Regions from separate parts of the Parabacteroides sp. AF17-28 genome, predicted to be linked through region 2. Evidence: riboswitches for the same ligand, from Rfam matches in the RefSeq annotation. Region 2 holds a riboswitch; each other region holds the start of a gene.
What was found. Region 2 has a riboswitch for thiamine pyrophosphate ahead of DWW90_RS05680 (TonB-dependent receptor). Riboswitches for the same ligand answer to the same signal wherever they lie in the genome.
Positions count from the first base shown of each region.

Region 1: linked by a shared signal. The riboswitch ahead of thiD (bifunctional hydroxymethylpyrimidine kinase/phosphomethylpyrimidine kinase) and the one ahead of DWW90_RS05680 (TonB-dependent receptor) in region 2 are both predicted to bind thiamine pyrophosphate.
Region 3: linked by a shared signal. The riboswitch ahead of DWW90_RS15140 (sulfide-dependent adenosine diphosphate thiazole synthase) and the one ahead of DWW90_RS05680 (TonB-dependent receptor) in region 2 are both predicted to bind thiamine pyrophosphate.

Region 1 is NZ_QUGV01000004.1:78,120-86,049, forward strand. Features, by position in the region: gene DWW90_RS03885 (ATP-binding protein) at 1-1,183, shown strand, start outside; gene DWW90_RS03890 (BamA/TamA family outer membrane protein) at 1,235-2,482, shown strand; gene DWW90_RS03895 (DUF5686 and carboxypeptidase-like regulatory domain-containing protein) at 2,483-5,038, opposite strand; TPP riboswitch at 5,169-5,266, shown strand; gene thiD (bifunctional hydroxymethylpyrimidine kinase/phosphomethylpyrimidine kinase) at 5,288-6,127, shown strand; gene DWW90_RS03905 (thiamine phosphate synthase) at 6,124-6,723, shown strand; gene DWW90_RS03910 (thiamine phosphate synthase) at 6,714-7,451, shown strand; gene thiC (phosphomethylpyrimidine synthase ThiC) at 7,467-7,930, shown strand, end outside.
Region 2 is NZ_QUGV01000006.1:22,293-30,222, forward strand. Features, by position in the region: gene pnuC (nicotinamide riboside transporter PnuC) at 1-133, opposite strand, end outside; gene DWW90_RS05680 (TonB-dependent receptor) at 137-2,356, opposite strand; TPP riboswitch at 2,438-2,539, opposite strand; gene rimP (ribosome assembly cofactor RimP) at 2,708-3,175, shown strand; gene nusA (transcription termination factor NusA) at 3,182-4,480, shown strand; gene infB (translation initiation factor IF-2) at 4,501-7,464, shown strand; gene DWW90_RS05700 (CvpA family protein) at 7,467-7,930, shown strand, end outside.
Region 3 is NZ_QUGV01000022.1:33,686-41,615, forward strand. Features, by position in the region: gene DWW90_RS15105 (PglZ domain-containing protein) at 1-781, shown strand, start outside; gene brxL (BREX system Lon protease-like protein BrxL) at 786-2,834, shown strand; gene DWW90_RS15115 (GAF domain-containing protein) at 2,857-3,330, opposite strand; gene DWW90_RS15120 (MATE family efflux transporter) at 3,395-4,741, shown strand; gene DWW90_RS15125 (nucleotidyltransferase family protein) at 4,801-5,094, shown strand; gene DWW90_RS15130 (DUF86 domain-containing protein) at 5,087-5,485, shown strand; gene DWW90_RS15135 (AAA family ATPase) at 5,494-6,138, shown strand; TPP riboswitch at 6,157-6,250, shown strand; gene DWW90_RS15140 (sulfide-dependent adenosine diphosphate thiazole synthase) at 6,310-7,077, shown strand; gene DWW90_RS15145 (hypothetical protein) at 7,103-7,930, opposite strand, start outside.

The DNA.
Region 1 (7,930 bases), on a different contig from region 2:
ACACAAAACAATTGTGAGCAAATCGGTTGTATCGTTAGGGAATGACCATTGGCTTCTCATTGCCCGTTGGGACATTACCAAGATAAAAGAATACGAACAAGAATTAATTCAGGCAAAAGAGAAACTGGAAAATGTCATCAAGACACAGGATCTGGTGCTCAACAGCATTAATTTCGGACTTGTTTATGTAGACAAAAACTATGTTGTGCAATGGGAATCAACAGCCAGCCTGAATAATATAGCTAAAGGACGGAGGTATATAGCAGGAAAAGTGTGTTACGAAACTGTGATGGGACGTCAGAGTCCTTGCCCCCATTGCGCATTAAGTGATACGGTTGAGAAAGGCAAACCTGTTCGTCACGAGATAACCGAAGGGGATACGACTATCGAGATCAGCGCCATACCGGTCTACTCAAACGACGGAAGCGAAATGTTGGGCGGCTTGATGAAGCTCGAAGATATTTCGGATAAGAAACGGATCGAACATTTGCTCTATGAAGTAAAGAAAGCGGATGAAGCAAACCAACTGAAATCAGCTTTCTTAGCAAATATGAGCCACGAAATCCGTACGCCATTGAATGCAATTGTCGGCTTCTCCAATCTTCTGGCCGAAACCGACGATCCCGAAGAGAAGAAAGAATTTGTTCATATCATTACATCAAATAACGAGTTATTGCTCCAGCTGATCAATGACATCATCGATATGTCCAAGATAGAAGCGGGAACACTTGATTTTAACTATTCCGACACGGATATTAACCTGTTGATGGAAGACCTCTGCCAGCAAATGCAGCTGAAAAATCAAAGGCCGGACAGTGTTAAGATCGAATTTGTACAAAAGCAGCCGGAATGTATTATCCATACGGACCAAAACCGTGTTATGCAGGTAATGATTAACTTTATGACCAATGCCATGAAATTCACAGAACAGGGCAGCATTACCTTCGGTTATGAAAAATCCGAAAAAGACATCTATTTTTTTGTTAAAGATACCGGAATCGGAATCCCTGCCGAAAAGAAAGACAAAGTATTCGAACGCTTTGTCAAGCTGAACACTTTCGTCCAGGGAACAGGGCTTGGGCTTCCTATTTGTGCCATGATCATCGAGAAATTCGGAGGAATAATAGGTGTGGATTCCAAGGAAGGCGAAGGGTCCACTTTCTGGTTCCGGTTGCCAATCTGATTTTGAACTGATTTTTTTTGTACTTTTGCTACGTACAAACTAAAAAAGTCAATGCTTAAACGTCTATTTGTATCTGCAGGAATTCCCTTTTTTGTTCTGTCTTTATCTGTTAAAGCTCAAGAACAAGGTCATGTTATTACGACAGATAGCACAGCCCGGAAAGAGGTTATCACCGTTGACGGTGTGGAACTGAACGAAAGGCAATTAAAACGCTACTACCGTCAACAGCGTAAAGACTCCATTCGTGCACATAAAAATATATGGTGGTCCGTTCTCGGAGGGCCATCTTATACACCGGAAGCTTCATTCGGTGTTGGAGGTGCAGTCTTAGCCAGTTTCCGGATAAACAAACAAGATACTGTTTCACAACGGTCCTTTCTGCCTGCCGGTCTGAATCTGTCGCTGAACGGAACAATCGTTGTTGCCGGTGCGGGAACATTTTTCTTCAATGAAAACCGTTTTCGCATTTACGTAAGTTATGGTTACAGGAATGAACCTTCGCATTACTATGGCAAAGGATTTGAAAAGGCTAAAAATCTGGAACGGAGCGATTCGACGACCAAATTCCACCGAAACTATTTCCAACTGTATCCGCGTTTTGTATGGGAAGTACGGCCCCATTTCTATTTAGGCGGCCTGTTCGATCTGAATTATACACGGGCATCGGATATAAATCCGGTAATGGAAGAAGATCCTTATTTCCGGAAATTTAAAAGCAAATATTTCAATGTCGGTATCGGCGGGCTCATCCAATATGATACCCGTGATGATGTTGCAACTCCTACACGAGGGATGTTGTTAGGTACAAACGTCAAATTGTTTGGAAAATATCTCGGAGGTGCTTATAATTATGAAATCATCGAACTCGAATATCGCCAATTCAAGAACGTATTCCGTCCGCGCAGTACGCTCGCCTGGATCGCCAAAAGCCAAATCGGCATGGGAGATATTCCTTTTACGGAGTTGCCGACATTCGGTTCTCCCTTCGACCTTCGCGGCTATTATATGGGCAAATACCGGGATAAATCGATGGCTTACGGAATTGTCGAATATCGCCATATGTTCGGTTCACCGGCAAAGTACAAAAGCGGCAACTTCTGGGCGAAATGCGGTTTTGTAGCCTGGGCCGGAACCGGGACGATCGGAGAAACTCCTTTTGACTGGAACAAGTGGAAATTCAATTTCGGAGCCGGACTCCGTTTCCAGATGCAGCCGGGAAAGAATTTCAGGCTGGATATCGGCAAAGAGCCCGGACAACCGGGTATGCAGGTCTATATGAATATGACGGAAGCATTCTGATCAGAACGACAGTCGCATCATAAAACGAACGCCCTTCGTCTGGATACCCGGATTATCACGATAGTTCAGACGCCAGACATAATCCAGACGAAGGAACTTTAAGATGTTTTCCACACCGACACTGGCTTCCATATAAGGCGCTTTTCCCAATGTATAAGTATCGTCGGGGAAGAGATATAAGCCGTCTCCACCATTCATCGGATTATTCTTTTCAGTCAGATGTCCCCACAAGCCGCGGAAACAGAAAACTTCCCTCCATTTCAACTTCTTTATCATCGGTATGCGGTTCAACAGGTTACCATTCATGTAATAAGTTAAATCCCAGGAAGCATATTCATCGTTGATAAACTCCATCGCGTTCATATTCGTATATGACTCCGGCTGGATCGTATAAGAAAGGTTGGCATTCGGCAAGATCAACAATGGATAAGGTACTTTGTTCCAGACTTTTCCCGCTTTGGTTATAATATCGATATAACCGAAAGCCGAGAACCAGAAACGTTTCTGAATGCCGATATCCGTACGCTGGTAATCGTACGACGACCCCAACAGGTTTTTCTTCGCCATCACATGGCTGAAATTGAAGATCAGCGCATCGAAAGTAATCGGGTAACGAAGGTTACGCGTCTGATAGAACTTCTCATCCTTTGCATAACGGAATTTCAGTTCCAACTCCGTCATGTCATAACTCTTAGTGGGTGTTATAATCCCATCCGGACCAATACGGTCGAATACAGCATACTCGGTAGCATATTCACGGCGGTTACGGACAACAGCCCCATAAGCCAAACCATTATAATGCTCATGATAGTAAGTCAACTCGGCCTGCCGCAAATAAGTGGCACGCGTATCTTTCTGACGTTTCCACGCCAGGAACATATTATCTTTGCTGGCATACATATATTGCTGTCCCAACTGGTTGATGTCGTACATGTATTCCAGACGGATCGAGTTCAACGGGAACTCCTTACGATATTCCTTACGGTCGTTGAACGAATATTCGACAAGAGCGTCATATTTCAGTTTTTCATCTTTTGTCCCATACGCCATATAGCCGTCAAAGAACAAGTTTTTACTGAATGCCGTCGTCGTTGTTCCTCCCACACGGAAGCGGGCTCCTTCGATCGCATTACCACTGATCGCCGTATTCATCGGACCAAACTCGAATTTACTTTTCAACGGGTCCTTATTGGTCGGGATATAACCGGAAACGAGGATCGATACGACCTGTTCCGTTATGTAAAAGATCGGAACGGAGCGGAATTTTGCCATCAGCTTCTCGACGGAATTGGGATTCTTCTTAATCCCCTCTTCCGGACGGTTGCTTATCCAGAATTCATCCGTCTGCCGATACGCTTCTTTCAGCGTAATAACAGGCGCACTCTCCTTGAACACCTGGGCCTGTTCGGCATCCGGCTCCTCAAACGACTGGTTGCTGTAAACATTCAGGCGCCGCGCATACATTCCTTTAGACTTTTCGCTTAACTTGAAATTGACATTGATATCGTCTTTCGTAATGATACGGGTACTGTCCGGCGTACGTTCGAACGTCTGTTCGATTGTCATTCCGGATACGAAGTTCAAGTTGATATCTTTGGGAACGTTAAGGATCGCTTTCTGCACAAAGAACGTGGAGTCGAGCGTGACAAACAGATGCCCGGTAAAACCGAATGTCTCCGAATTGAAGGGGACAAACCCCAGATCAACGCAGTTCCGCCCGTTCACCTCCAACGTGTCGAGCAGATAATATTTGTAATAGTTCGGTCCGATTGTGGAAAGCGGGCTTACAAACCGTTGCAGAAACAAAGGAATATCGTTTTTAAAGATATCGACTTCCCGGAAAACCTCGTTCAGGAACTGCTGGATACCGTCGCGGGAGAATATTTCATCCACACCGGATGCTTTGCTGCCTTTGACAACCCGTTTTTCCGACTTCGGCTCTTTGCGATAATATACCGTTTCGACCTTTTCCCTTTCCGAAACCGGTAGAATAGTCGTACCGACATCAAGTGTATCGACAAAATCAACCAGGAAATCAAACTTGCCCGGCTTTCCGTCTTTTTTAGGTTTAGGATGGAAATCGTTCATCGCAAAGACCATCTTCTCATACTGATCGTATTGAAAATAGTCATGATTACGAGGGTCATTGCTTTCACGTGAAGCAATCACCTGTTTTACAAAGGTCACAGCCGGATTCTCCTTTTTGCTGTATTTCTCCTTTTTCGGCTTGACAACGACCTCATTCAACGCGATTCCGTTCGGCGCTAATTGTATTTTCAGATTATTGGTCCTGCCCGGAGTGACTCCCACTTCTTTTGTATCATATCCCAGATAGGAAACAACCAAGGTTCTGTTGGCATTCGGAGTAGAGAATGTGAAATTCCCGTCCCCGTCAGTTGCCGTTCCTATCGTCGTTCCTTTGAATATAAGAGATACATAAGGTAATCCTTCCCCAGTAATCGAGTCGGTCACTATTCCTTTTATTATCGTATTCTGTCCATTTGCTATCCATACCACAAATAAGGATGCCAGCAAAAAAACAATCTTTTTCCCCATCACAATTTTCTATCCTTAGATTTTTACTTTATCCCTAATTAAACGCTGCAAAAGTATAACAGTTTATTTTTACAGAGTGTTCCAAAACGTGCACATAATCTTCCAATTGAAAAAAATTCTTTCTACCTTTGCCTGTTGAAAGGGGTGCCATACTGTAAACGGGCTGAGATTATACCCTGTGAACCTGATGCGGGTAATGCCGCCGTAGGAAAAAACAGACAAGGCTTTTCCCTCCTTTTTTATATATAAATGAAAACAAACACAATGTTTCGCTATCCGGTAGCACTCACAATTGCCGGCTCAGACAGCGGCGGCGGTGCAGGAATACAGGCGGACCTGAAGACATTTTCAGCATTAGGCGTATTCGGAGCTTCTGTAATAACATCCATTACCGCCCAGAATACAACGGGTGTAAGGGGGATACAGGCTGTTTCGCCGGAAATAGTGGAAGGACAGATAAATGCCGTATTCGAGGATATAACGGTCGATGCCGTAAAAATCGGGATGTTGCATAACCGGGAAGCTGCCAGGATTGTAGCCTGTGCGATCGACCGTTTTTCGCTTTCAAAAGTAATTCTCGACCCTGTCATGATTTCGACAAGCGGCAGCAAGCTGATGGAAGACGAGACGATCGAAGTCATTGTAAACGAATTGTTCCCTAAGGTCATGTTAGTGACTCCGAATATAGACGAAGCTGCTTTCCTGTCAGGCATGCCGATACGGAATGAAGAAGAGATGGAAAAAGCCGCTCAAGAGCTTTTAGCCCGGGGATGCCGTTCCGTCCTGATGAAAGGCGGCCATCTGGAGGGAAGCGAAAGGGCCGATATCCTGTTCACGAAGGATGCAGCCCCTCTCCGACTGGTTGTCCCGGCTGTTCAGACACAAAACACGCATGGCACGGGATGCACACTGTCTTCCGCAATTGCTGCTTATATGGCTTTGGGAAAAGAATTGCCGGATGCCGTAAGCTTGGCAAAAGAGTACGTAACAGCCGCTCTCGAGGCCGGTGCCGATGTGCAAACCGGACACGGGCATGGACCTATGAACCATCTGTTCGCTCCCGTTCCGTTGATAAAAATAAAAGCATGAAAAAGCTGATTGTAATCACGACACCGGGCTTCTTTCCGGGAGAAAACATCATTCTCACCCGGCTTTTTGAAGAAGGAATGCAATCTCTCCACCTGCGTAAGCCGGAAGGAAAGATTGACGAACTGCGCCGACTGCTGGATAAGATACCGACCGTCCACTATCCGAAAATCGTGCTCCACGACTGCTTTTCGCTGGCAACAGATTACGGCTTGGGGGGCGTGCACCTGAACCGGCGTAACAGCCTGGCGCCATCCGGCTTCAAGGGGACGGTCAGCCGTTCCTGCCATTCCATCGAGGAAATCCGACACTACCAGTCGCTCGACTATCTCTTCCTGAGCCCTATCTTCCGGAGCATCTCGAAAGAAGGATACGGAAGCGGTTTTGCAATGGAAACCTTACAACAGGCCTCCGATGCCGGAATCATAAACGAAAAGGTTTTCGCCCTTGGCGGCATAGACCTCGCCACTCTCCCGTTGCTCCGCCCTTTCCGTTTCGGAGGAGCGGCCGTGTTGGGCGCGCTTTGGGGAGAACGTCCGTCGACAGACAAACAGGATATTATTATCACACAATATAAAAAACTACAAGCATGGAATTAGACAATTATTTAGAGAGCTGCGCCGGCAGAGGCCGGTATGCTTGTTTCACCGGCCAAAACCGACTTATGTTCATCACGCATCGTACAAACAAATATACAGAGCTGGATGAGATCAAGATGGTAATCAAAGGCGGTTGCAACTGGGTTCAGCTCCGCATGAAAGACAATCTGAACCTTGAAGTCGCCAAAGAAGTTTCGCACTTCACCCTGTTCAAAGGCGGTTTAGATTGTGTCTGCTGCCTGGACGACAACCTGGAAATGGCAATCAAAGCCGGTATCCATTGCGTCCATTTAGGGAAAAACGACATGCCGGTATCAGAAGCCTGGCGGATCATCATCGAAAAAGGCTTGGACGACCTTTTCCTTGTCGGCGCAACGGCAAACACCTTCGAGGATATTTTGAAGGCGGACCGGGAAGGCGCTTCTTACATCGGCCTGGGGCCGTACCGTTTTACCGAGACGAAAAAGAACCTGAGCCCCGTGTTAGGATTGGAAGGATATCAAAAAATCATGGAACAATATAGGGAAGCCGGTCTCGAAATTCCTATCTTTGCCATCGGAGGCATTCAGTTTGAAGATATTGCCCCCTTGATGGAAACAGGGATAGAAGGTATCGCCGTCTCCGGAGCGATCATCAATGCCGATGATCCGGTGGAAGAAACACGCCGTTTCATCAGGGAGATCAACAAACACAAGCCGGACCCTTGCAGGGACGATTCAGAAATATAAAAAACATACAATACAATGGCAAGTAAAAACAGAATACGCATTACCTATCCTTCATCGGAAAAGATCTATGTTCCCGGCAGCATCCACAAGATAAATGTGGGCATGCGCAAGATCAAGATACTGGATACCGTCACGCGTGGTGAAGACGGAGAACTGATCCACAAAAAGAACAATCCCGTAATCGTTTACGACACCAGCGGTCCGTTCTCGGACGCTAAAATCACAGTCAATACGCAGAACGGCATTCCCCGCATCCGCGAATCCTGGTATGCAGGGCGCAAGGATCTGGTACAATTGGAAGAATTGACTTCCGACTACGGCCGCCAGCGTTTGGCAGACCCGTCGCTGGACGCCATCCGTTTCCCGAAACACCATCTGCCTTACCGGGCGAAGCCGGGCAAGAACATCACCCAGATGTATTATGCAAAAAAGCGTGTGATCACACCCGAAATGGAATACGTGGCAATCCGCGAGAACCA
Region 2 (7,930 bases):
AAAAGAAAAAGACGAACACATAGACCAGGGAGGTCAGGAAGCCGACTACCCACATGGCACGGTGCTGCCTGATCTCTAAAAGCAGATAAAGCAACCCCGTCAATACTCCGAAATATTCCAATAATTGTTCCATTGTTTAAAACTTGAATGTTACCCGGCCCATGGCATTTATCCCCGCCTGGGTGAAATAGCCGTCTTCTTTGTAACGCTCACCGTCGACCATTGCTGAGTAAACCCAGGCATTCGTCTCGTATTGCTCGTTAAATATATTGTTTATTGTGACATCAAGAGCGATTTCTTTCATAAACTTCGGCTTGAAGACATAGCCGACACGCAGATTGCTTACAAAGTAAGGATCGATGGAGCGGTCTTTGCTGGAAGTATTGTCGATATATTGGCGTCCGACAAACTGGGAGTTAAAGCTTGCACTGAGTTGTTTCCAATTGAAGTTGAACATGCTGTTGGCGATGATATCCGGTGAAAAAGCGATATTGGTCGTTCCCAGCTTATTGTGATCCTCACGCTGATAGCCCCAATCGCCGTTAGGGAGGGTTTCGTACACTTCGATGCTTTCTGTGAAATTCTTGATTTTGTTCCGGCTCAATGTCAGGTTCCCGCTCCAATCCAGCCAACGGGCGATTTCCACGCCTCCGGTCAACTCGATCCCCATGCGGTAGCTGTCTTTGATATTGGAGGTAAGGGCTTCACCGATTTCACTGATCTTACCGGTCAGGATTAATTGGTTGCTATAGTCCATGAAATAAAGGTTTGCACCGACGTGAAAACGGGAATTTCCGAAACCATAGCCTGCTTCGTAGTCGTATAAGGTTTCATGTTGCGGACGTTCGTCCGGGCCGGCCTCTGTGAAGTTGTCCCGGTTGGGTTCGCGGTTGGCTACGGAGAATGAGACGAAAGCATTGTGCCCGTCTTTTTGGAAATTAATACCCGCTTTGGGGTTGAAGAAGTTCCAGTATTTATTGATATTTACGTTGTCACCGGCTTTATCGTCACTTCCTTTGATTGTGTAGTGGATGCCTCGGTATTGCATATCCAGGTAGCCGTTCAGGTGAGGATGGAACTGGTAGTTGGCCTTTGCGTACATATTATAATCCAGCTTATTGCCGGTATTGCGGTAGTATTCATAATCAGGTTCGGGAAGGCTGTTCGATTGTTTTGCCCACATGACGCGGCCGAAATGGTTGCCGTCATAACGGTTGATAGCGGCTCCTACTGAGAATTGCAGGCGTTCGCCCCGGAAATTGGCACTGTAGATGGCTCCATAGAAATCATTTTCCAGCCATTTGCGGCGAACGAGATCGGTCTTGGTGATCGTATCGCCCTGGCTGTTGATATAAGGATTCAGTTTGTAGCTTTTAAACTTAGCGCCGCCTTTATAATCTTCATAGTAACCTGCTCCGTGTGTGTAATGGAGAGTCAGGTTCATGTTCCAGAGATCGTTTAAGCGCTGGCTGGCGGTCAGATGGTAGTTTTGCTGCCGATAGTTGTCTGTCTGGTTTTTGTAGTATTTGGTCACTCCATCCTCTTTATATTCACCGCAGGGATTGTATGTGCGGTTGGAATCCAGCATATAGGACGGAACACCGGTCCATGCCTGATAGGTTTTTTCGATACTGCCGAATGTCTGGAAACGAATCAGCGTGTTGTCTCCGTAATAGGCGGCCGATGCGAAGTAGGAATGCATATTGGCATCGGCCCGATCTATGTAGCCGTCGCTTTGGATATTGGAATAACGGGCGTCGAAAACAAAATGGTCATTGAGAAGTCCGGTACCGAACTTGACTGTATTCTTGACAGTTCCGAACGAGCCGGCTGATACCGAATATTCGGCGTAGGGCTTCAGTTCCGATTTTTGTGTCTGCATAGAGACGGTTGCACCGAATGCGGCAGCCCCATTGGTAGAAGTCCCGGCACCGCGCTGTATCTGGATATTGTCAACCGAAGAGGCGAAATCGGGCATATTCACCCAGAAGACGGTATGCGACTCCGAGTCGTTCACGGGTACTCCGTTGACTGTGATATTGATACGGTTGGCATCTGTTCCGCGAATGCGGAAACCGGAGTAACCGATACCCGTTCCGGCATCCGAAGTCATGATAACGGACGGTGATTGTAGGATCAGGTAGGGGATACCTTGTCCGTCGTTCCGTCGTTTCAGTTCGTCTTGTGTTAACTCGCTGTAGGCGACAGGCGTCCCTTTGGCGACTTTGGTTGCTGTGACAACAACTTCATCCAGTGATACGTCTTTGGAAATTTTCAGTGAATCGGCAGGTTCGACAGTTATTCCCTGCGCAGTCAGTACAGCCCATGATGAGGCTAAAATAAATACACTTTTCATCCTTTGTTTTTTTGATAACCTAAATAAAATAAACGAACGGTGAAAAGGAGTGTCGGAAGAAATATACCATGCAAGCCCGGAAGGCTTGGTTTTTCAATTCCCTACGCCGGCATTATCCGTACAGGTAATATGGGTATGTTCTCAGCCTATGGTATTGAACCATAAGCACCCCTTTTGAATTCGGGTACAAAGAAACGTAAAAAGAGGGAATCTTACAATATCTGATACGGATATGAAAGAAATAATAATATTTGTTTGAAAACTCATTGATTATTTGTATATTTGCGGGCGATTAAGCGAAGATGAGGAGGGGGCGGGCAGTCCCCTTCTTTTGTTCTTAACTGTATGTGTATGATTGAAAAGGACGTAATAAGTCAGTTGGTTGAAGAGAAATTAGCTTCTTCCGACAATTATTTGGTAGACGTAGTAATTAAACCGGGTAACCTGATTATCATAGAGATAGATAATGATGAGGGTGTTTGCATCGACGACTGTGTGGAGTTGAGCCGTTATGTGGAAGGTCACCTGGACCGGGATGCGGAAGACTTCGAGCTTGAAGTGGGTTCCGCCGGTATAACATCTCCGTTTAAAGTGCTTCGCCAGTATGTGAAAAATATAGGCAATGAAGTGGAAATGCTGCTTAAAAACGGTACGAAGTTGGCAGGTGTATTGAAATCGGCCGATGAAAACGGGGTAGTCGTAACTGTTGAAAAACAGGTAAAACCCGAAGGTGCCAAGCGTAAGGTGGCTGTACAGGAAGACCAGTCATATACATTCGATGAAATAAAATATACAAAATACTTAATAAGATTCAAGTAAAAGATTATGGCCAAGAAAGAGGAAACAATCAGTATGATTGACACACTTGCTGAGTTCAAGGAGTTGAAGAATATAGATAAGGATACGATGATCAGCGTGTTGGAAGACTCATTCCGCAACGTGATCGCTAAAATGTTCGGTACGGATGAAAATTACGACGTAATTATCAATCCTGAGAAAGGAGACTTTGAAATCTGGAGAAACCGTACGGTTGTTGCAGATGACGAACTGGAAGACTCTAACCTTCAGCTGACATTGACTGAGGCCCGTAAGATCGACGCTGATTGCGAAGTCGGCGAAGAAGTAACCGACGAAGTGCATTTTGCAGACTTCGGACGTCGTGCCATCTTGAACCTGCGTCAGACGTTAGCTTCAAAAATACTTGAATTACAGAAAGACAGCTTATTTGCTAAATATAAAGATAAAATCGGTAACATCATTGCTGCCGATGTTTATCAGGTATGGAAGAAAGAAATCCTGTTGCTGGATGACGAGGGTAATGAGTTGCTGCTCCCGAAAACAGAACAGATCCCGACAGACTTTTACCGCAAAGGTGAGACAGTACGTGCAATCGTACAACGGGTGGATAATTACAACAACAATCCGAAGATTATTCTTTCCCGTACAGACAAATTATTCCTGCAGCGTTTGTTTGAACTCGAAGTGCCTGAAATCAATGATGGTCTGATCACTATCAAGGCAATAGCCCGTATTCCGGGAGAGAGAGCAAAAGTAGCCGTAGAGTCGTACGACGACCGTATCGATCCGGTTGGCGCCTGCGTCGGAATGAAGGGTTCCCGTATTCACGGTATCGTTCGCGAGCTGAGAAACGAGAATATCGATGTAATTAATTATACATCCAATGTATCGCTGTTTATCCAGCGTGCATTAAGCCCGGCTAAAATTTCCTCTATACGAGTGAACGAAGAAGAACATAAGGCAGAGGTTTATCTTCGTCCTGAAGAAGTTTCATTGGCTATCGGTAAGGGTGGTTTGAATATCAAACTGGCCTGTATGTTGACCGAATATGCAATTGACGTATTCCGCGATGTGGAAGGTGCAGATGAAGAAGACATCTACTTGGATGAATTCTCGGATGAAATCGATGCTTGGGTTATCGAAGCGCTGAAAAATACAGGATGCTATACCGCGAAGAGCGTGTTAGCGATGAGCCGCGACGAGATAATTGAACGTGCCGACCTCGAAGAACAGACTGTTGACGAGGTACTTGCTATCTTATCTGCCGAATTTGAAGAAGAGGTTGAAGAGAGAGAAGAAAAAGAAGAGGATGAAACTCAGGAATAAGTATTACGACAAAGTTTGATATGCCCATAAAATTAATACAAGTACAAAGGAAATTAAATGTAGGAATCAACACAGTTGTTGACTTCTTACGCAAGAAAGGGTTCGAGGTTGAGGATAACAATCCCAACACGCGAATCGGTGATGAACAGTATGCTTTGCTCGTAAAAGAGTTTGGTAAAGATTTACCGGACGGAGGGCGTGAGCGTGAGCGGGTTGTGCCCGAACGCCCTCATAAGGAAATTGCTTCTGTGAAAGAAGAAAGGAATTCGGAAATAAAGACTGTGATACCGGAAGAATTCAAGCCCAAAATTGTTACAAAGGGCCGGATCGATCTGGACAGACCGCATAAAAGAACACAGGAAGAACGACCTGAACCGGTTTCTGCTCCTGTGGAAAAGAAAGTAGAGGTGCCTGTGGAGGCTCCTGCTGCAAAAACTGCTGAAGCTCCGGCTCCGGAGGTGAAAACCCCGGAAGTAAAAGTGCCTGAGGTGAAAGTTCCGGATGTAACACAGCAGCCAGAGGAGAAAAAAGAAGAAAAAGTTATAGTAGTGGAAAAGGAACCAGCAGAAGTGGTTAAACCGGAGCCTGTAGAGGAGCCGAAAACAGCAACCATAGAGTCAACGACCGTAAATACTGAAGAGCCGGCGGCTTCTGCCGATGGCGGGTCTGACGATGAGTTATTCCGGTTGAATACTCCGAAGTTCGAGTCTAAAATCAAGGTGACAGGGAAGATTGACCTGAATGCATTAAATCAGTCTACCCGCCCTAAGAAGAAGACTAAAGAAGAGCGGAAGAAGGAACGTGATGACAAACGTGAGAGGTTTGCCGGTAATAAACCGGGACAGTCGGGTAACGGTCCTTTCAACAAGGGACCGAAAGATGCAACAGCAAGACCCGGTGCTCCTGTCAAACCGGGCGAAGGTAATCAGGATGCAAAGAAAAAGCGTAACCGTATTAAGAAAGACCGGGTAGATGTTAACAATACACCGGGTACGAACGCGCGTCCGACACGTCCGAATCATTCGAACGACGATCGTAAGCCCCGCTTGCGCAAGCCGGTGAAGGCGGAGATCAGTGAGGAAGATGTACAGAAGCAGGTAAAAGAGACACTGGCTCGCCTGACCAACAAAGGAAACAAGAATAATAAAGGTGCCAAGTACCGTCGTGACAAACGTGACGCCGTGCAGAAACGTGAGCACGAATTGATGGAACAGGAGGAAATGGAAAGCAAGATCCTGAAGCTGACGGAATTCGTTACAGCCAATGACCTTGCCAACATGATGGACGTTCCTGTAACCCAGGTTATCGCTACTTGTATGAGTATCGGCATCATGGTTTCCATCAACCAGCGACTGGATGCGGAGACTATTAATATTGTAGCTGAAGAATTCGGCTTCAAGACAGAATATGTAAGTGCCGAAGTGGTGGAAGCCATCAAGGCCGATGAAGAAGACGATAATGAAGAAGACTGGGTTGCGCGTCCGCCTATCGTAACCGTGATGGGACACGTCGACCATGGAAAAACTTCTTTATTAGATAACATCCGTAATGCAAATGTAATTGCCGGTGAGGCCGGAGGTATCACACAGCACATCGGTGCTTACAACGTGAAGCTGCAGAGCGGACGCCGTATTACATTCCTGGATACTCCGGGTCACGAGGCGTTTACCGCTATGCGTGCCCGTGGTGCCAAAGTAACGGATATCGCGATTATCATTGTGGCTGCCGACGATAATGTCATGCCGCAGACGATTGAAGCGATCAATCATGCTTCGGCTGCCAGTGTTCCTATCGTCTTTGCTATCAACAAGATCGATAAACCGCATGCCAATCCGGAAAAGATTAAGGAGGAGTTGGCTAATATGAACTACCTGGTGGAAGACTGGGGTGGTAAATACCAGAGCCAGGAAATATCAGCCAAGAAGGGTATCGGTGTAGAAGAATTGTTGGAAAAAGTACTGTTGGAAGCCGATTTGCTCGACTTGAAGGCAAACCCGAAGAGACGTGCCGTAGGTTCTATTATCGAGTCTTCCCTGGATAAGGGACGCGGATATGTTTCTACTGTATTGGTTGAAAACGGGACTCTGAAAGTGGGAGATATCGTGCTGGCCGGTACACACTTCGGTCGTGTAAAGGCTATGTTCAACGAACGTAACCAGCGTATCGAAAAGGCCGGTCCTTCCGAACCGGCTCTGATCCTGGGATTGAACGGTGCTCCACAGGCCGGTGATACATTTAACGTACTGGAAACAGACCAGGAAGCCCGCGAGATCGCCAACCGCCGTGAGCAGTTACAGCGTGAGTTGGGTCTGCGTACGCAGAAGATGCTTACATTGGATGATATCGGCCGTCGTATTGCAGTGGGTAACTTCCAGGAATTGAATGTGATCGTGAAGGGTGACGTGGATGGTTCCGTTGAAGCTCTGTCCGACTCGTTGATCCGTCTGTCGACAGAAGAAATCCAGGTGAACGTTATTCATAAGGCTGTCGGCCAGATTTCCGAATCGGATGTCGTACTGGCTGCCGCATCAGATGCTATCATCATCGGATTCCAGGTGCGTCCGGCATTGCCTGCACGCCGAATGGCTGAAAAGGATGGTGTCGAAATCCGTCTGTACTCGATTATCTACGACGCAATCGAAGAAGTGAAGAGTGCAATGGAAGGTATGCTTTCTCCGGAAATCAAAGAAGAGATCACTGCCAATGTGGAAGTACTTCAGGTATTCAAGATCACGAAAGTGGGTACGATTGCCGGATGTATGGTACGTGAAGGTAAGATCAAACGTTCTAATAAAGTACGTGTGATTCGCGACGGTATCGTGGTTCATGCGGGAGAACTGGAATCTTTGAAGCGTTTTAAGGATGACGTGAAAGAAGTGGTTGCCGGATTGGATTGTGGTTTGAACCTTGTAAACTACAATGATATTCAGGTTGGCGATATCATCGAAGCGTACGAAGAAACAGAAATCAAGAAGACGTTATAAACATGAACTGGTTGGACATTACATTGCTATGTCTGGCAGGAATAGGATTTGTGAAAGGCCTGTTTGATGGAGTCATCAAACAGGTTGTTTCGCTTATAGCCCTATTAGTCGGAATTTTTTTCTGTACGAAAGCGGCGCTCTGGCTCAGAGGGTATATTCTGGCGTTGGGGTGGTTCCCCGAACAGGGAGTGACGGTGCTCAGTTATGTGGCGGGGTTTCTGCTGATCGTGGGTGTCGTGTTGCTGGCAGGAGAGATTCTGCACCGGGTGGTAGGGGCTACGCCGCTTAGCGTATTGAACCATCTGGCAGGAGGTGTTTTCGGACTTTGTTTTATGATGCTTTTTATCAGTCTTCTGCTAAACGGTATGGAGATGATAGACAGGGGATCGGTTTTGATTCCCCGCCAGACAAAGGTCGAATCCCGCTTTTATAATTCAGTTAAAGAGATAATCCCAACTATTTACTT
Region 3 (7,930 bases), on a different contig from region 2:
TGATGATATCGGGCATTCTGCGAATCCGACGGATGTCGTGGAGGCTTGTAGAAAAGCGGTAGAACAGCTTGCTGCGATGGTTAAATCGATTCATGCCTCTTTTAATGTGAATCGGGTGCTGGTGACATCCGATCATGGCTTTCTTTATAACGATATTTTATTTGAAGAAAAAGATAAACAACGGATAGAGGAAGAGAATATAGAGGCGACATCCCGGTATTATTTGACGGAATCAAATGAATCTGTTCCGGGAATAATCAAATATCCGTTGTCCGGTGTTTCGGAGATGAAAGAGGATGCTGTTTATATAGCTTTACCTTTGGCAACGAACCGTCTGAAAGTTCCGGGGGGCGGGTATAGTTTTGCTCATGGAGGTGCCTCTTTACAGGAAATGATAATTCCGGTCATCACCAGTTCTTTGAAAAAGACCTCTTTGAAACAGAAAGTGAATCCGGTCTTGATGACTAAAAATTTATCGATTGTCTCAAGTCGTTTGAAGTTTGTTTTGATTCAGGACGAGGCGATTTCAGGAGAGTTTATTGAACGAGAAATTGTTTGTGGCCTTTACGAAAATGAAGAATTGATGTGTCTGGAGAAATCTATCGGTCTGAATTGCCCTGATATCGATTTGACAAACAGACAAATTCCGGTAGAGTTGACTTTGAATAAATCGGCCCGCGGACAAATTCTTAAATTGAGGATTTATGATGCGGAAGATCTTTTGAATCCTCTTATTGAAGAGAATGTACGGAACAATACATTAATAGAACAAGAATTCTAAAGCTATGAATTTGCAAGAGAAGATATTGAGCGCTTTTGTCGGTAAGGTTGTCCGTAAGGACCTGGCCTTTTTAGTGAAAGGTAATTTACCTGTTCCTACTTATGTCTTGGAGTATTTGCTTGGACAATATTGTGCGAGTGATGACGAACAGATTATTGAGGAAGGGCTTGAAAAAGTAAAAGATGTAATACGAAATAATTATGTACATCGTGCGGAAGCAGAAGAGATTAAAGGCAAGATACGGGAAAAAGGCCGGTATCGGGTGATCGATAAGATAACGGTGGCTCTGAATGATAGTATCGCCAATCAATATGAGGCTTCTTTTGCGAATTTGGGATTGTCGCGCATACCTATCGCGGATCAGTTTGTGATTGATAACCCAAAGCTGTTATCGGGTAATGGGGTTTGGTGTATTGTTACGATAAATTACTTAAGTAGCGATACTGCTAAAATCCGTTGGGAGATCGATACTTTGAAGCCGATTCAGATATCGTCAGTGGATCTGGATGAGTTTATCCGGCAAAGAGAGATGTTCACGACAGAAGAATGGATCGATTTTTTGATGCATACTGTGGGATTAAGTCCGGAGCTTTTGAATCGGAGGGAAAAACTGATTGTTCTGGCTCGTTTACTCCCTCATGTGGAGAACAATTTCAATTTTATGGAGTTGGGACCAAAAGGGACTGGAAAGTCTCATGTATTTCAGGAGTTGTCTCCGTATGGTGTACTTGTCTCCGGAGGGGATGTGACATCGGCTCGCTTGTTTGTGAAATATTCCGGCAATAAGGAACTATTAGGATTAGTCGGATACTGGGATGTCGTGGCATGGGATGAATTTGAACAGCAGAAAGGAAAAACGGTAGATCCTGTTATGATCGACACGATGCAGAATTATCTGGCAAATAAGTCTTTTAATAGAGGTAAAGGAGCTCATGAGGCTTCTGCTTCTATGGCTTTTGTCGGGAATACGAAGCATACGGTTCCTTATATGTTAAAGAATTCACATCTGTTCGAGTCTATTCCTGTGGCTTTTATTAAGGGAGCTTTTCTGGATCGTATTCACTTATATAATCCAGGGTGGGAGATTAAAATGCTGAAGAAAGACTCTTTTAGTAAAGGATATGGTTTGATTACGGACTATATAGCTGCTATTTTGCATGAGTTGCGGAAATTGGATTATTCAGGGAATATTTCTAATTATGTGAAGTTTGACGGATCATTATCGGAACGAGATCATTTGGCTATTCGGAAGACTTTTTCTGGCATGACTAAGTTATTGTATCCGAATGGAAAATATACCGAGGAGGAGGTCTTGGAGTTAATTGATTTTGCCGCGGAATCAAGGAAACGCGTGAAAGACCAGTTATATATTATAGACGAAACATTTAAAGCAGAACCTGCCAAATTTGAATATTTGGAACTTAAGACTGGAAATACACGGCAAGTGGAAACATTGGAACGTATTGAAAATCCGATATATCCTGCTCTAATTATAAAAGACGAAGAGCTTTCTTTGTCAACAGAATGTAATCAAAGGAAAGAAGAGGTAGCTGAGAAAAAAGCAAGACCTCGCATTGGACAATTACCAGAAAAACAAATTAATATTCGTTTGAATCAAAAGGGTATTAGTTATCGTTCCCTATTTGCTGATTATTTGAAAGATGCTAAACAAATTACAATTACAGATCCATTTATCCGTTTGCCTTATCAGATTCGTAATTTATTGGATTTTATTCAAATGCTGATTGATACGAATATTCATCCGGAGTTGCTGGATATTGTTTTAAAGACACAAAATGAAGATAGCGGCATCCCTGAAATGATAGATGTATTGGATGATATAGCAGAGGATTTGCAAAGCTATGGAGTGCAATTCAAATATTCTTTTGATGCTGCCCATGATAGAAGTGTCGTTGCAGATAATGGTTGGTCTATATCGTTAGGGAGAGGTTTAGATATTTTTGAACCTTTTGGAAAATATGCGTTGGCGCAAGCAAAGCAAGAGAATCGGAGGTGTAAGGAGTTTACCGTGATCTATATGAAGAGTAATTGATTTTTTATGTGCTCGGGCCCCGCTAAGGGGCAATTTCCGCACAAATCTTTTCAAGATAAGTGGCATCCGTTTCATCGAACGTGCCAAGCGCATCACTGTCTATATCCAGGACGGCAACGACTTTAGCCTCTTTGATGACCGGCACGACGATTTCTGAACGGGAGGCGGAGTTGCAGGCGATATGGCCGGGAAACTTATCGACATCCGGAACGATGATTGTGCGGGCTTCTTTCCAGGCTGTGCCGCATACGCCTTTCCCGTAGCGGATGCGCGTGCAAGCCAACGGGCCTTGGAATGGTCCCAATATTAACGTGTCTTCTATCACTCTGTAGAAACCGACCCAGAAGAAACCGAATGTCTGCCGGAGAGCGGCGGCGATATTTGCCATATTTGCCACTGCGTCAGTCTCACCGACTGTCAATGCTTTCAATTGAGGAAGCAGTGTTTCGTATTGTTCTTTTTTGCTTCCGTCGTTGATTACTAAATTTTCCGCCATAATTTTTATACTTTATAAGATAACAAAAGTAACCTTTTTTTCTAAATCTGCGTACCTTTGCAGCATGACTAAACAGAATTCTCCTTTAGTGCTCGGTACCGAGCCGATCAGCAAGCTGCTGACGCAATACGCCATTCCTGCCATTATTGCCATGACGGCCTCTTCGCTCTATAATATGGCTGACAGTATCTTTATCGGACATGGCGTCGGGGCGTTAGCGATCTCGGGCCTTGCCCTGACCTTTCCGTTGATGAATCTGGCTGCCGCTTTCGGTTCGCTGGTCGGGGTGGGGGCTTCCACACTGGTGTCTGTGAAGTTAGGGCAAAAGGATTACGAGGGGGCGAACCGGGTGTTGGGAAACGTGCTGGTGCTGAATGTGGTGTTGGGACTTGCGTTTACGCTGGCTTTCATGATGTTTCTCGATCCTATCCTCTATTTCTTCGGAGCGAGTGAGAATACGATCGGGTATGCGCGCGATTACATGAAAGTGATCCTGATGGGGAATGTGGTGACGCATATGTATTTAGGACTGAACTCAGTCCTGCGCTCTTCCGGCTTTCCGAAGATGGCTATGTATGCAACGCTGGCATCCGTGGTGATCAACTGTGTGTTGAATCCCCTCTTTATCTTCGGTTTCGGCTGGGGAATCAAGGGGTCGGCGTGGGCAACGGTTATCTCGCAGGTTATTTCCCTGACCGGACAATTGATCCATTTCTCCCGGCCGACACAACTTTTGCATTTTAAAAAGGGCATTTTCCGACTGAAGAATGAGATTGTGAAAGGCATCCTCTACATTGGGCTGTCGCCTTTCCTGATGAACCTTTGCGCTTGTTTGATCGTAATCCTGATTAATCGGGGGCTGAAAGAACATGGGGGCGATATGGCGATCGGGGCATACGGGATCGTGAACCGGATTATATTTCTTTTTATTATGATTATCATGGGATTCAACCAGGGAATGCAACCGATTGCCGGTTATAATTTCGGTGCCCGCCTCTATCCGCGTGTGACGGAGGTGACGAAGCTGACGATGAAGTGGGCGATCGGGGTGGCAACAACAGGTTTTCTGCTTTGCCAGCTGTTCCCTTCGATGATTGTCCGTATGTTTACAACCTATCCGGAGTTGATTGCGGCGGCTGTATCAGGCTTGCATATCGTCTTTGCCGTTTTTCCGATTGTCGGATTCCAGATGGTGGCGACGAACTTTTTCCTTTCTATCGGGATGTCGAAAAAGGCGATCTTTCTTTCGTTGACGCGTCAGTTGCTGTTCCTCGTACCCTGCCTGCTGATTCTTCCTCCCTGGCTTGGCACGTTGGGCGTCTGGATCAGTATTCCGATTGCCGATGCGACTGCTACCGCCGTGACCGCTGTTGTATTAATAAACCAGTTCAGGAAGTTTCGTGCTAAATAAAAAATGTATATCTTTGTGACAACACATACTATTTAGATAAACTAATATTCAATGTAAGTATGAGGACAAGAGCAGAATATCTGGAACTACTTCGCTGTTATAAACAACAGATGGCCGAACGATATGGTATTATCCGTTTGGGAATATTCGGTTCTGTTTCCCGTAATGAACAAAATATAGATAGCGATTTGGACGTTTGTGTAGAGATGAAGGAGCCGGATGGCTTTATTCTTCTAAATATTAAATACGAATTAGAAGAATTGCTGAACTGTAAGATCGACATAATTCGTCTTCGTGATAATATGAATATCTTACTAAAAAGAAATATAGAGAGGGACGGGATATATGTGTAAGGAAGAAGTTCTATTATTATTTAAACAAATCAGAGATTCGTTGTGTACGATTGTTACTCGTTCTATACCTGTAAATACAGCTGATGATTTTACTCATTCTCCTGATGGGATGATGAGATTGGATAGTATTTGTATGTTGTTGGTTACTATTGGTGAAGCAGTAAAGAATATTGATAAGTATACACATAAATCTCTTTTCTCAAAATATCCGGCAATAAGCTGGCGGAATGTGATGGGGCTGCGTGATATAATTGCACATCAGTATTTTAATGTGGATGCAGAAATAATTCTTCGTATCGTAAAAGTAAATGTTCCTCAATTACAGAATGAAATTGATCGCATTATAATAGATTTAGAGAAAGATGCATTAGAAGAGAATGCAGATAAATAGAAATAATTATGGACGACAATAAAATCATACTCACCATCGGCCGGCAGTTTGGCAGTGGTGGCCGCGAGATAGGGCAGAAGTTGGCAAAGGCGCTGGGTATTGCCTATTATGACAAACAACTGATGGCGATTGCTGCCAAGGAGAGCGGGCTCAGTGAAGAGTTTTTTGAGAAGGCTGACGAACGGGCATCCAGTGGGCTGGCATACGCTTTTACGATGGGCTATTCCTATATGGGGCTGTTTCCTCCGTATGCCGATGTGTTGTCTAACGACCGTTTGTTCCTCTACCAGAGTGATGCGATCCGGAACTTGGCGGAGAAAGGTTCTTGCATAATTGTGGGCCGATGTGCCGATTATATCTTGCGCGACGATCCGGATTGTTTGAGTTTCTTTATCCATAACAACAAAGAAAACCGGATCCAGCGGATTATCGAAAACCAGCATGTTACGGTGGAACAGGCGGAAGAGTTGATGACAAAAACCGACAAATCGCGTGCTGCCTACTATAACTATTATACGAATAAAGAGTGGGGAGTTGCCTCGAGCTATAACTTCTCGATTGATGTTTCCGTGTTGGGAGTGGACGAAACAGTCGAGTTTATGAAAAGTTTTGTAGAACGGAAAATGAATAAACGCCCGCCGCATTTCGGATAATTTATTATCTTTGCAACCGACTTATCATAGGGGTGCCTTACTATCAGGCTGAGATTATACCCATAGAACCTGCCCGGGTAATGCCGTGAAGGGAAAAGGTAGAATTGCTAAATAAAGGGGAGCGTTACCTCTATGTGCTTCCCGATGTTTAAACTCTAATTATTATTTTGTATGGAACAGATTGTTTCAACAGGAATTATTGACTCTTACTTTGCGAAGTTGAAGAGTAATTTGTCTATTGATGTCGCTATTGTAGGCGGTGGTCCTTCCGGTATTGTTGCCGCTTATTACCTGGCTAAAGCCGGAAAGAAAGTTGCTTTGTTCGACCGTAAACTGGCTCCCGGTGGAGGTATGTGGGGCGGCGCCATGATGTTTAACGACATCGTCGTGCAGGAAGAAGCCATGCCGATCGTGAAAGAGTTGGGCGTTAGCTATAAGGATGCCGGTAACGGTACTTATATTATGGACTCCGTACACACCACTTCTGCCTTGATCTATAACGCAACGAAGGCCGGTGCAACTATTTTCAACTGCTATTCTGTAGAAGACGTTGTGTTCCATAACGACGCCGTAGCCGGCGTGGTTGTGAATTGGGCTCCGGTTATCCGTGAAGGTATGCATGTGGACCCGCTGACGATCATGGCAAAGGCTGTTCTGGAAGGAACAGGTCACGATTGCGAAATTGCCCGCGTAGTTGCCCGCAAGAACGATATTAAATTGAACACTCCGACCGGCGGTGTGATCGGCGAACGTTCGTTGAACGTCGAGTTAGGCGAATCTACGACTGTCGAGAATACAAAGGAAATCTATCCGGGATTGTTCGTTTCCGGTATGGCTGCCAATGGTGTAAGCGGTAGTTTCCGTATGGGACCGATCTTCGGCGGTATGCTGATGAGCGGAAAGAAAGCGGCTGAACTTATCTGTGCGAAAATCGGTTAACACTTTCAACTATCAAAATGCTCTTTCAGAGCATTTTGATATGTTCCCGTTGTGCGTTGAAGAACTGGATGCGTTGTATTTCTCCGCTCACCGATATGTTGGTCGAGAAGCGTTTGAGAGATTTGATCCATTCCCGCTGGCTCTGACAGAACTCCTTGTCTTTAGAAGAGATCGAGTTGATCGAGAAGATGCGAATCATCCCGAATTCGAAATTCTTCATGCTGACGTAGCTGTAAGTCGCTTCGAAATCAATATTCGAAATATAGATATTAACGTTCTTTCCGCTAATCGGATACTTGCCGATGGTTGCAATCTCTTCCAGTTCGTCAAGCAAATGAAAAAGTTCCTCTTTCAGTTTTGCAACTTCTTCTTCCGTGACTAAATGTATATCCTGAAAATATTTGATATCATTGACCAGGTGTTTGAAGATCAATTGATCCCATATGTAATTGGTCGTCTCGATTTCTTGGGAGATGTTGACAAATTTTTTTTGTGCATCGGCCAGTTCTTCCGTCAGTTGAAGTTCGGAGAAGTTTTTAACGCAGTTTACTTTCTCATGCTGATACATCCATTTGAACAGGCGGAAGCGTGAAAGATATTCATATCTCAGATAAAACGCTTGCGGTATCATATTGGATGCTGTGCAAAGATCGGATTCAGGATCACCGGCTATAGTTTCCAATACTTCCGTGTAATGCCTGATGATAGATGAGTAGGTCTTTAGTGGTTCTGAATAATGCAAAAAGTTCAGATTGAACATGGTATTATTTGTAAAACCAGCACTGACGACCTGGTCCAGTGAAACGCCTAATTTTTTTGATAAGGTGGCTGCTTCTGCTAATGTAAAAGGTAC